2 regions of the Sodalis sp. C49 genome follow, and region 2 is predicted to be linked to the other one. Evidence: predicted binding sites of a transcription regulator. Region 2 holds the regulator's gene; the other holds the start of a gene.
The links. Region 2 encodes CRP, which controls carbon source genes, mostly activating them, when cyclic AMP is high. Its sites were predicted from a motif close to ATGTGANNNNNNTCACAT; they were not measured.

Region 1 (4,749 bases), 1.7 Mb from region 2:
TAATTTCAGCTTTGGCAAATAAGTGTCATACAGCATCAAAATAAAATTCTGCAGGCCGCCCGTATCTCCGTTATAGGTAAATAGCGCGTATTCACCGCCCGCCAGTATTACCGGTTGACCTATGGGGGCATACTTTGGCTGAAGCGCAGTGGTGTAACGGAATATGACTTCCTGCCCCATTTCAGGGCTTTTATTCGGCAGTACATGATTTAGACCAAACAAGACGGACGGTAAGATCCGCGCTTGCTCCAAATAGTGAAACCAAAAATCCGTATGCAAATCGGCGCGAAAAAAAGTGCTATCCCGCCCAAGCGACCCGGTATAGCTGCTGGTGACGCCGTATAACTGCACATCCTGTAAGGTGACATAGGTGAGCGGCGGTATAGTCGCGGCGCCTGGTCGTATCGGAGGACAAATGCCAAACGACGGCCACTCCGTCGTATCGCGGTAAAAGGCGGGCGTTTGGCCAAACTGTTTTTTAAACGCCCGGGTGAAGCTCTGCCGGGAGTCAAAATGATATCTGATGGCAATATCAATAATGGGTAAATCGGTGACGCATAACGCCACCGCTGCCCGGGACAATCTGCGCGCCCGGGTATATGAACCCAGCGTCGTACCGGTTATTCTGGAAAACATACGTTGTAAATGCCATTTTGAATAACCTGATTTACTCGCAATCCGATCCATTATTAATGGCTGATCCAAGTTATTTTCCAACCAGCCCAGCAGGGCAAAAATGATGTGGGAGGGATCCATCGGCATTCCTCATAACACTCATGGGCATAAAAAAACACAAACCGGGTGCCGGACCGATAGCCCCAACCCCCAGGTGGCGCATAAACGATTTAAAAAGATGAGTGTTTATAATGGCTATAACCACCCTGCCAATAATTCTGCTCCAATGACCGGGCAAGGTCCTTTTCCGACATGACCGACGCCACGCCTTCTTCCTGGGCGGTTTTGGCCACCTTAACGGCGATCGCGCGCGATATTTGCTGAATATCATTCACCGGCGGCAGTAGCGGCCCCGCGCCGGTCATCGCCAACGGCGAAGTGGCCGCCAATGCCTGGCTGGCCGCCATCAGCATGCCATCGGTGACGCGGCTGGCGCCAGAGGCAAGAATGCCCAGCCCCAGGCCAGGGAAAATATACGCATTATTGCATTGGGGAATATCATAGCGTCGATCCTGGTAAATCACCGGCGCAAACGGGCTGCCCGTCGCTATCATTGCCGCGCCTTCGGTCCAGGCGAGCACGTCCTGCGGTCGGGCCTCCGCGCGCGATGTCGGATTGGACAGCGGCATAATAATCGGCCGCGGGCAGTGGCGCAGCATTTCGTGCACGATTTCCTCAGTAAACAGCCCTGTCTGGCCGGAGACGCCGATAAGCACGCTCGGCTTGGCGTGACGCACCACGTCCAGCAGCGAGACGCTGGGTGTAGTCAGGCCCCAGCCGGCGAGCGAGGAGCGGGCGGTCACCAGCCGGCGCTGGAAATCAAGCAGGTTGGGCATATCGTCGGTCAACAGACCAAATCTATCGACCATAAAGACCTGGGCACGGGCTTCTTTTTCTCCGGCCCCTTCCGCCATCATTTGCGCGATGATATTTTCAGCAATGCCGCAGCCGGCGGAACCCGCCCCGAGGAATACGACCCGGTGATCGCGTAACCGGCCGCCTGCGGCATGGCTGGCGGCGATCAGGGTTCCCAGCGTTACCGCGGCGGTACCCTGGATATCGTCGTTAAAACAGCACAGCGTATGGCGATAACGTTCAAGCAGCGGCATGGCGTTCTTTTGGGCGAAATCCTCGAACTGCAACAAGACGCGGGGCCAGCGGGTATTGACCGCCACGATAAAGGCGTCGATGAAGGCCATATATTCGTCATCGTTTATGCGCGGGTGCCGCCAGCCCATATACAGCGGGTCGTCCAGGCACTGCATATTGTTGGTTCCGACGTCCAGCATGATCGGTAACGTTTGTGCCGGATTAATGCCGCCGCAGGCGGTATATAAAGAGAGCTTGCCGATAGGAATGCCCATGCCGCCAATGCCCTGATCGCCCAACCCGAGAATGCGCTCCCCGTCGGTAACCACAATGATTCTGATATCATGTTTAGAGAAATTCTGCAGCATGTCGTCAATACGATCCCGGTCCGGGTAGGCAATAAACAACCCTCTGGCGCGGCGATAGATCGCCGAAAATTGCTCGCAGGCCTCGCCTACCGTTGGGGTGTAAATAATCGGCAGCATTTCGTCAAGATGATAACGTAACAAATTATAAAACAATGTCTCGTTGGTATCCTGGATATTACGCAAATAGATATGTTTTGAAATATCCCGTTCAAATTGGCAGTATTGAGAATAAGCGCGCTCCGTTTGCTCGCCGATGGTTTCGACCTGATTCGGTAACAATCCGCAGAGATTGAGGGCGCGACGCTCTTGTTCGGTGAAAGCCGATCCCTTATTCAGCAAGGGATTATCCAGCAGCAATGACCCGGTATAATGTGTGTACAACGTTTTGCACGATGCCATTTCACAACCCTCGCATATAACATCAATAAATACGCTTGTATTTATATTTTTCACTCGCAGCCGGCGAGCAGCTTGGCATAAAGCAGTTGTCCGCACCCGGCTAAAAAATCCATCAGTGGTGACTGTTATAGCATGTCAGGTTGCAACTCTCAGTTAAATTTAATTATTAATATGCGTTTTTAACTATTTAAAGTTTTTTTAATTAAACAAAGATTAATTAAATTACCAAAAAGATTGTGTGATGAGTAGCGCACACAAATTATACATCTGAGTATAAAATAAAACATTATAATTTCATAATACGTATTTAACGTCAGCTATTTAATCAATAAAACCCATTAACCTCTTATCAGCGCACCGCCAAAACAGCAAGGTGATTATAATGGAAAAAATCGACAAACCAATTGAGAATTATGAAAAAACAGCAACGTCGCCCTCATCGACATTCTTCAGGCAATGCAACGGCGCTGATATCAGTTCGGTGCCGTTGATTCTTTTCATTACCATCGCCAGCATCGTGTTTATTTCCGCCTATTCCAGCTACCTGCCTAAAAATATGATTGGTGGTTTGGCCGTCATTATGACCCTGGGATTTTTGCTGTCGCATATTGGCCGACGGATTCCCGTGCTGCGCGATATTGGCGGCCCAGCCATTCTTTGTCTAATGGTACCGTCGGTAATGGTTTTTTTTGGCGTTTTTAAAATCAATACCCTGGAGACGGTACACCTGTTAATGAAGGAGGCCAACCTGCTGTATTTTGTTATCGCCAGCCTGGTGGTCGGCAGTATCCTCGGCATGAACCGTATTGTCCTGGTGCAAGGCATGATCCGTATGTTTATACCCTTGCTGGCGGGAACCGCAACGGCGGCGATAAGCGGATTGGTGGTGGGTAAATTATTCGGGTATAGCGTTTACCATACTTTTTTCTTTATTATCGTCCCCATCCTGGGCGGCGGGATCGGCGAAGGTATTTTACCCCTTTCCCTGGCTTATTCCGCCATCCTGGGCGCCTCGCCGGATGTTTACGTGGCGCAGTTGGCTCCCGCCGCCGTCGTGGGCAATATTTTCGCTATCGTCTGCGCCGGCGTGCTGGCCCGTTTGGGCACCCGCCGCACTCACTGGAGTGGCGATGGCACATTAATCAGGTCGGCGGCGGAAAATGCCTTGTTTGCCCGAAAAGAAGAAGAACGTCCGGTGGATTTCGCGCTGATGGGCGGCGGTTTATTGATGATTTGCACCTTTTTCATCGTTGGGGGTTTAGTCGAAAAATGGGTTCATATTCCCGGACCGGTATTGATGATTCTGATTGCCGTACTGTGTAAATACGCGCGGGTGATCCCGGCAAAGATGGAGGAAGGAGCCCATAGTTTTTATAAATTTGTATCCACCACACTGGTATGGCCGCTTATGATTGGACTGGGCATGCTGTATGTCCCGCTGGAAAGCGTCGTCGCGGTGTTCTCCCTCGGCTATGTGATCGTCTGTGCCTCGGTGGTCATTTCCATGGGCGTCGTGAGTTTTCTGATTGCGCCTTATCTCAATATGTACCCGATCGAGGCCGCCATCGTCACATGCTGCCACAGCGGACTGGGCGGGACCGGCGACGTTGCCATTCTATCAGCGTCAAACCGCATGTCATTGATGCCGTTCGCCCAGATATCCACCCGGATCGGCGGAGCATCGACGGTCATCGGCGCCACATTACTCCTTGGATGGCTGATCTAGCATCCGCTACCGGGCCTATGCCAACGCCGTTCTCCGCGGGCTTAAAAATAACCTTGCCCACGTCTGATGCCAACATTTCCAAGGCAGGACTCGTTGTTTCTATTTACAAAACTTTAACGTATTTGACACGACTTAAATTGCTTTTTTATTTCAATCTGTTTTATTTGTTGACCAATGGTAACGCAACCCACGAGGACGATGCCTTATGCGCTGGCGCAACTCAGCCGACAGTTTCGGCCATATCAGCATTGCTATCCACTGGCTGGTGGCGTTGGCCGTTTACGGTATGTTTGCGCTAGGCCTGTGGATGGTGACGCTTGGCTATTATGCGACCTGGTATCATCGCGCGCCCGAACTGCACAAAAGCATCGGCTGTCTCCTGTTCGCCATGATGATCTTACGCCTGATCTGGCGTTTTATTTCCCCGCCGCCCAAACCCCTCAGCCATTACTCGCCGCTGACCCGCGCCGGCGCGGTGCTGGCGCATTGGAC
Region 2 (4,749 bases):
TGTTTACCGTTACCGTGGGCGGGCAACCAAAATATTCCGACGGCTTCGGGCCAAAACCGGCGGATATCGTCCATGTGCCTTTTAACGATCTGGCGGCCGTCAAGGCGGTGATGGATGATCATACCTGCGCCGTGGTGGTGGAGCCGATTCAGGGTGAAGGGGGCATTATGCCCGCCACGCCGGAATTCCTGCAGGGCCTGCGCGATCTGTGCGACCAAAATCAGGCGCTGCTGGTGATGGACGAAGTGCAGTGCGGCATGGGGCGCACCGGCAAGCTGTTTACCTATATGCACTATGGCGTAACGCCGGATATTCTGACCACCGCCAAGGCGCTGGGCGGCGGTTTCCCCATCAGCGCCATGCTGACTACGGAAGAGATCGCCTCGGTGATGAAAGTGGGCACCCACGGCACCACCTATGGCGGCAATCCCCTGGCCTGCGCGGTATCCGAGGCGGCGCTGGATGTGATTAACCAGCCGGAAGTCCTGGCGGGCATTAACGAAAGGCACGATCGTTTCGTCAGCGCGCTCCAGGCGATTGACGACAAATATCAGGTATTTTCGGATGTGCGCGGCATGGGCCTGCTGCTGGGCGCCGAACTGCGGCCGCAGTTCCATGGCCGGGCGCGCGAGTTCCTGCACGCCAGCGCCGCGCAGGGCCTGATGATCCTCAACGCCGGTCCGGACGTCATCCGTTTCGCGCCGTCGCTGGTGGTGGAGTTCGCCGATATCGAACAGGGCATGGCCCGGTTTGAACAGGCGGTGGCGCAGGTTATCGCCGCCAAACCCTAAGGCGCGCGGCGGGAGACTAATGGCTTAACCGGCGCGCCAGCCAGTTGCCGTGCTGCGGCCGCTGGCGCCAGGCTACCGATGAAATCGTATGCATCACGCCCAGATGGAACAGAATACGCCGCAGATGGCGTTCCATCAGGGTGCCGGGCAGCTCCGGCGTTTCGCCGGCGGCGTCCATCACCGGGCTGTCTGAGCTTGGGCCGTCATATTCCAGCCGTTGCTGGCAGCGCTGCAGCGCCACCTCGCAAGAGGCCAGGTACTTTTGCGCCAGCGTCGGCGTCAGCATGTAGTGATCCCGCGCCAGGATGGTCATGGCATTGATGTGCTCGACGATGAACTGGCTATGGGTCACCCATAAACGCATATCGGTCAGATAGCGCGAATTAAACGCCGGCTCCCGCATCGCCTGGCTAAGCGACGTAAACAGCGCGTTGTGCGCCTGGTTGACCTTCATGCGCGCGTAGGCCAGCGCCGCCGGCTCGGGGGCGGGTTGCAGCAGCAGTCGCAGCGCGTCCTGGTCCCGCTCCAGCGCCAGATGGGCGTTTTTGCGCAGCATACCGCTTTGCCACTGCGGCCATAACCACAGCATGCCGCCGAACGCCAGCATACAGCCGATCAGCGTATCCACCAGCCTGGGCACCAGGAAATGCGCGCCGTTCAGCGACAGTAGCTGCAACGTATACACCGCGGTCACCGTCATGCCGATCATCGCCAGGCCGTAATTTTTGCGCAACACCAGGTAAGACGCCAGCGTCAGGAACAACATGCACAGCAATACCGTGCCGTCGCTCAGCCTGAATTGCAGCGTGCCGGCGGCAATCACCAACCCCGCCAACGTGCCCAGGGCCCGATGCTGGATCCGCACCCGGGTGGCGTTATAGCCGTTCTGGCTGACAAACATCACCGTCATTAAAATCCAGTAGGGTTTGGGGAGATCCAATACCAGCCCCAGGCTGCTGCCGATGGCCAGCATAATCCCAAGCCTTGCCGCGCTGCGCAGCGCCATGGATTTAAAGGAACAGTAGCTGACCAGCGCATGCCAAAACGACAGCCGCTGCTGGTTGTCGGCCATCAGGTCGCGGCGGTAAAGCGGGCGCTGGGTACGCAGCAGCCGGGCGATACGGCTGAAATGGTAATAACAAAACTGTCCGACCGGATTATCCGGATGCCGGTCGGCAATTTTTTCCAGGGCCGACAGCGCGGTGGCCATGTTAAAACGCCCCGGCTGCCGGTGATAGAGAATATCATCCGCCAGTACCCGCAACCGCGCGGCAATCAGCCGGGCGTTATAGCGGATAACCGCCTCGGCGTGGCTTTGCGCCACCAGTTTTTGTACTTCGTCCGGCTGGTGCAGGCTGACGGCGATATGCTCCTGCAAATCCAGCGCCACCTGGAAAGAACGCAGCAGGCGTTTGTACTGCAGCTGATCATTGGCCGACAGCATATAAAGCTGCTGGTATACCTGGGCAATCAGATCAATCACCGCCTGCTGGCGGGCAAACAGCGGCGGCAGGGCGGTTTCCGGATCGGTATGCTGTGTCAGCAGGGTATATTTCGCCTCGATATAATCCGCCAGCTCCCGATACAGCAGGCTAAGCGATTCCCGCATCGGCTGCTCCTTCCACAACCGGAACCACAGGGCGTTGAACAGCCCGTACCAGGCGGTGCCGGCAATATACAGCAGCGGCGGCACGGCGGGCGGCACATTGCCGGCCAGCCCCAGGGTAAAGATGGCGGCGATAAGCGCGGCGGGCAATAAACGGCCGTGCAGCGGGCTGATTTCACCGGTAACGCCGAACAGCAGCGCCAGGCCGAGCATCACCAAGGGCAACGGCACCGGCACGGCCAACAGCACCTGGATCAGCACGCTGCTCAGCGCGAACAGCACGCCGCCGACGGCCAGTCGCTTGAAAAACCGTTTATGCAGGGTATCGAGGCCGGCGATATTGCAGCAGGCAGGGACCAACGAAAACAGCAGGCCGTTTTGCAAGCTGCCGAATAACAGGCCGGCGGCCACCGGCAGGCATAGCACGATGGTTTGCCGCAGGGCATAGTTTACTTCAGGGTGGTAGATTAACCGGCGCCACATACTGTCAGCAAAAAAAGCGTGGTACGAAGCACCACGCCTGTATAACGGGGCTATCAGCGCGTGCCGTAAACAACAATGGTTTTACCGTGCGCGGATATAAGATTTTGATCTTCGAGCATTTTAAGAATACGTCCTACCGTCTCGCGGGAACAGCCGACAATCTGGCCGATTTCCTGACGGGTGATTTTTATCTGCATGCCGTCGGGGTGGGTCATGGCGTCGGGTTGTTTCGCCAGGTTCAACAGGGTTTGCGCTATGCGTCCGGTAACGTCCAGGAATGCCAGGTTGCCGACTTTTTCCGACGTTACCTGTAAACGACTGGCCATTTGCGCCGACAGGCGCATCAGGATATCCGGATTCACCTGAATCAGCTGCCGGAATTTTTTATACGAAATCTCGGCGACTTCACAGGCGGTTTTCGCCCGTACCCAGGCACTGCGTTCCTGACCTTCCTCGAATAGGCCGAGCTCACCGATGAAATCTCCCTGGTTAAGATAGGAGAGAATCATCTCTTTGCCTTCTTCATCCTTAATCAGCACCGCCACGGCGCCCTTAACGATGTAGTAAAGCGTTTCAGCCTTTTCACCCTGATGTATAAGTGTACTCTTCGATGGATACTTATGAATATGGCAATGAGACAGGAACCATTCGAGAGTCGGGTCTGTTTGCGGTTTGCCGAGAACCATTCGCTGTTATCCTCTTTTGTCATCGCTATCCCAGGTTCGGGACATCGTATTCCCTGTTACGGCGCTTGTATTATTCACTCTGACTCCGCGTTTAAACGGAGCGACGTAAGGGAACTTATTAGGGTCTGGTAATGTGATGTTCCGATCGATCTCTTGCCCTTTCATTATCATGAGGCCGATCCAGCCTTGTTTTTAGCATAGGTTTGAAGCAGTGTCTTCTGTTGTCTTGCTTCAGCATGAAGTATGTTCAGTAACATTGCCAGTTTTCCAACAAAAATGTAGTCTGCTGGAAAGCTTTTCATCAGGAGTATCATAATGCAGGCACGGGTCAAATGGGTAGAAGGGTTGTCTTTCATGGGCGAATCCGCCTCGGGCCACCAGGTTTTGATGGATGGGAACGCGGGCGAAAAAGCGCCCAGCCCAATGGAAATGGTATTGATGTCGGTCGGCGGCTGCAGCGCCATTGATGTGGTATCGATTTTACACAAAGCGCGGCAGGACGTCCGGGACTGCGAGGTCAAACTCACCTCCGAGCGCCGCGACGAGGCGCCGCGCCTGTTTACCCATATCAACCTGCATTTTATCGTCACCGGCGCCGGGCTGACCGACAAGGCGGTGGAGCGGGCGGTGACGCTATCGGCGGAAAAATACTGCTCGGTCTCACTGATGCTCGGCGCGTCGGTCAATATGACCCACAGCTTTGAAGTGCGCGACGAACACCACGCCCCAGCCGCCTAACCGGCCCGCCAACACCGCACTCCAACCCGGCGTGTTCAAGGGAGAGCGCGCCAATGGGGTCGAATCGGGCATGGTTTCTCTGCCCGACCGAGCGCCCCATGGCCCGGTATGCCCGCCAACACCGCGCTCAAACCCGGCGTGTTCAAGGGAGAGCGCGCCAATGGGGTCGAATCGGGCATGGTTTCTCTGCCCGACCGAGCGCCCCATGGCACGGTATGCCCGCCAACACCGCAGCGAATCCTGGCGTGTTCAAGGGAAAGCATGCCGATGGGGCCGAATCGGGCGTGGTGTTCCCGCCCGACCGAGCGCCCCACGGTATGGTAGGCCCGCCAACACCGCACTCAAACCCGGCGTGTTCAAGGGAGAGCATGCCGATGGGGTCGAATCGGGCGTGGTGTTCCCGCCCGACCGAGTGCCCCACGGTATGGTAGGCCCGCCAACACCG

Region 1: a site for CRP is predicted at 2,768-2,785, ahead of ABUK12_RS01335 (2-hydroxycarboxylate transporter family protein). Genes of this name have one in related genera too.

What each region holds. Positions count from the first base shown of each region.
Region 1 is NZ_CP163303.1:313,651-318,399, reverse strand. It holds gene ABUK12_RS01345 (helix-turn-helix domain-containing protein) at 1-756, opposite strand, end outside; gene ABUK12_RS01340 (NAD-dependent malic enzyme) at 846-2,531, opposite strand; gene ABUK12_RS01335 (2-hydroxycarboxylate transporter family protein) at 2,914-4,257, shown strand; gene ABUK12_RS01330 (cytochrome b) at 4,463-4,749, shown strand, end outside.
Region 2 is NZ_CP163303.1:4,188,112-4,192,860, forward strand. It holds gene ABUK12_RS18755 (bifunctional acetylornithine/succinyldiaminopimelate transaminase) at 1-791, shown strand, start outside; gene ABUK12_RS18760 (YccS/YhfK family putative transporter) at 808-2,880, opposite strand; gene crp (cAMP-activated global transcriptional regulator CRP) at 2,934-3,566, opposite strand; gene ABUK12_RS18770 (hypothetical protein) at 3,734-3,922, opposite strand; gene ABUK12_RS18775 (OsmC family protein) at 3,882-4,304, shown strand.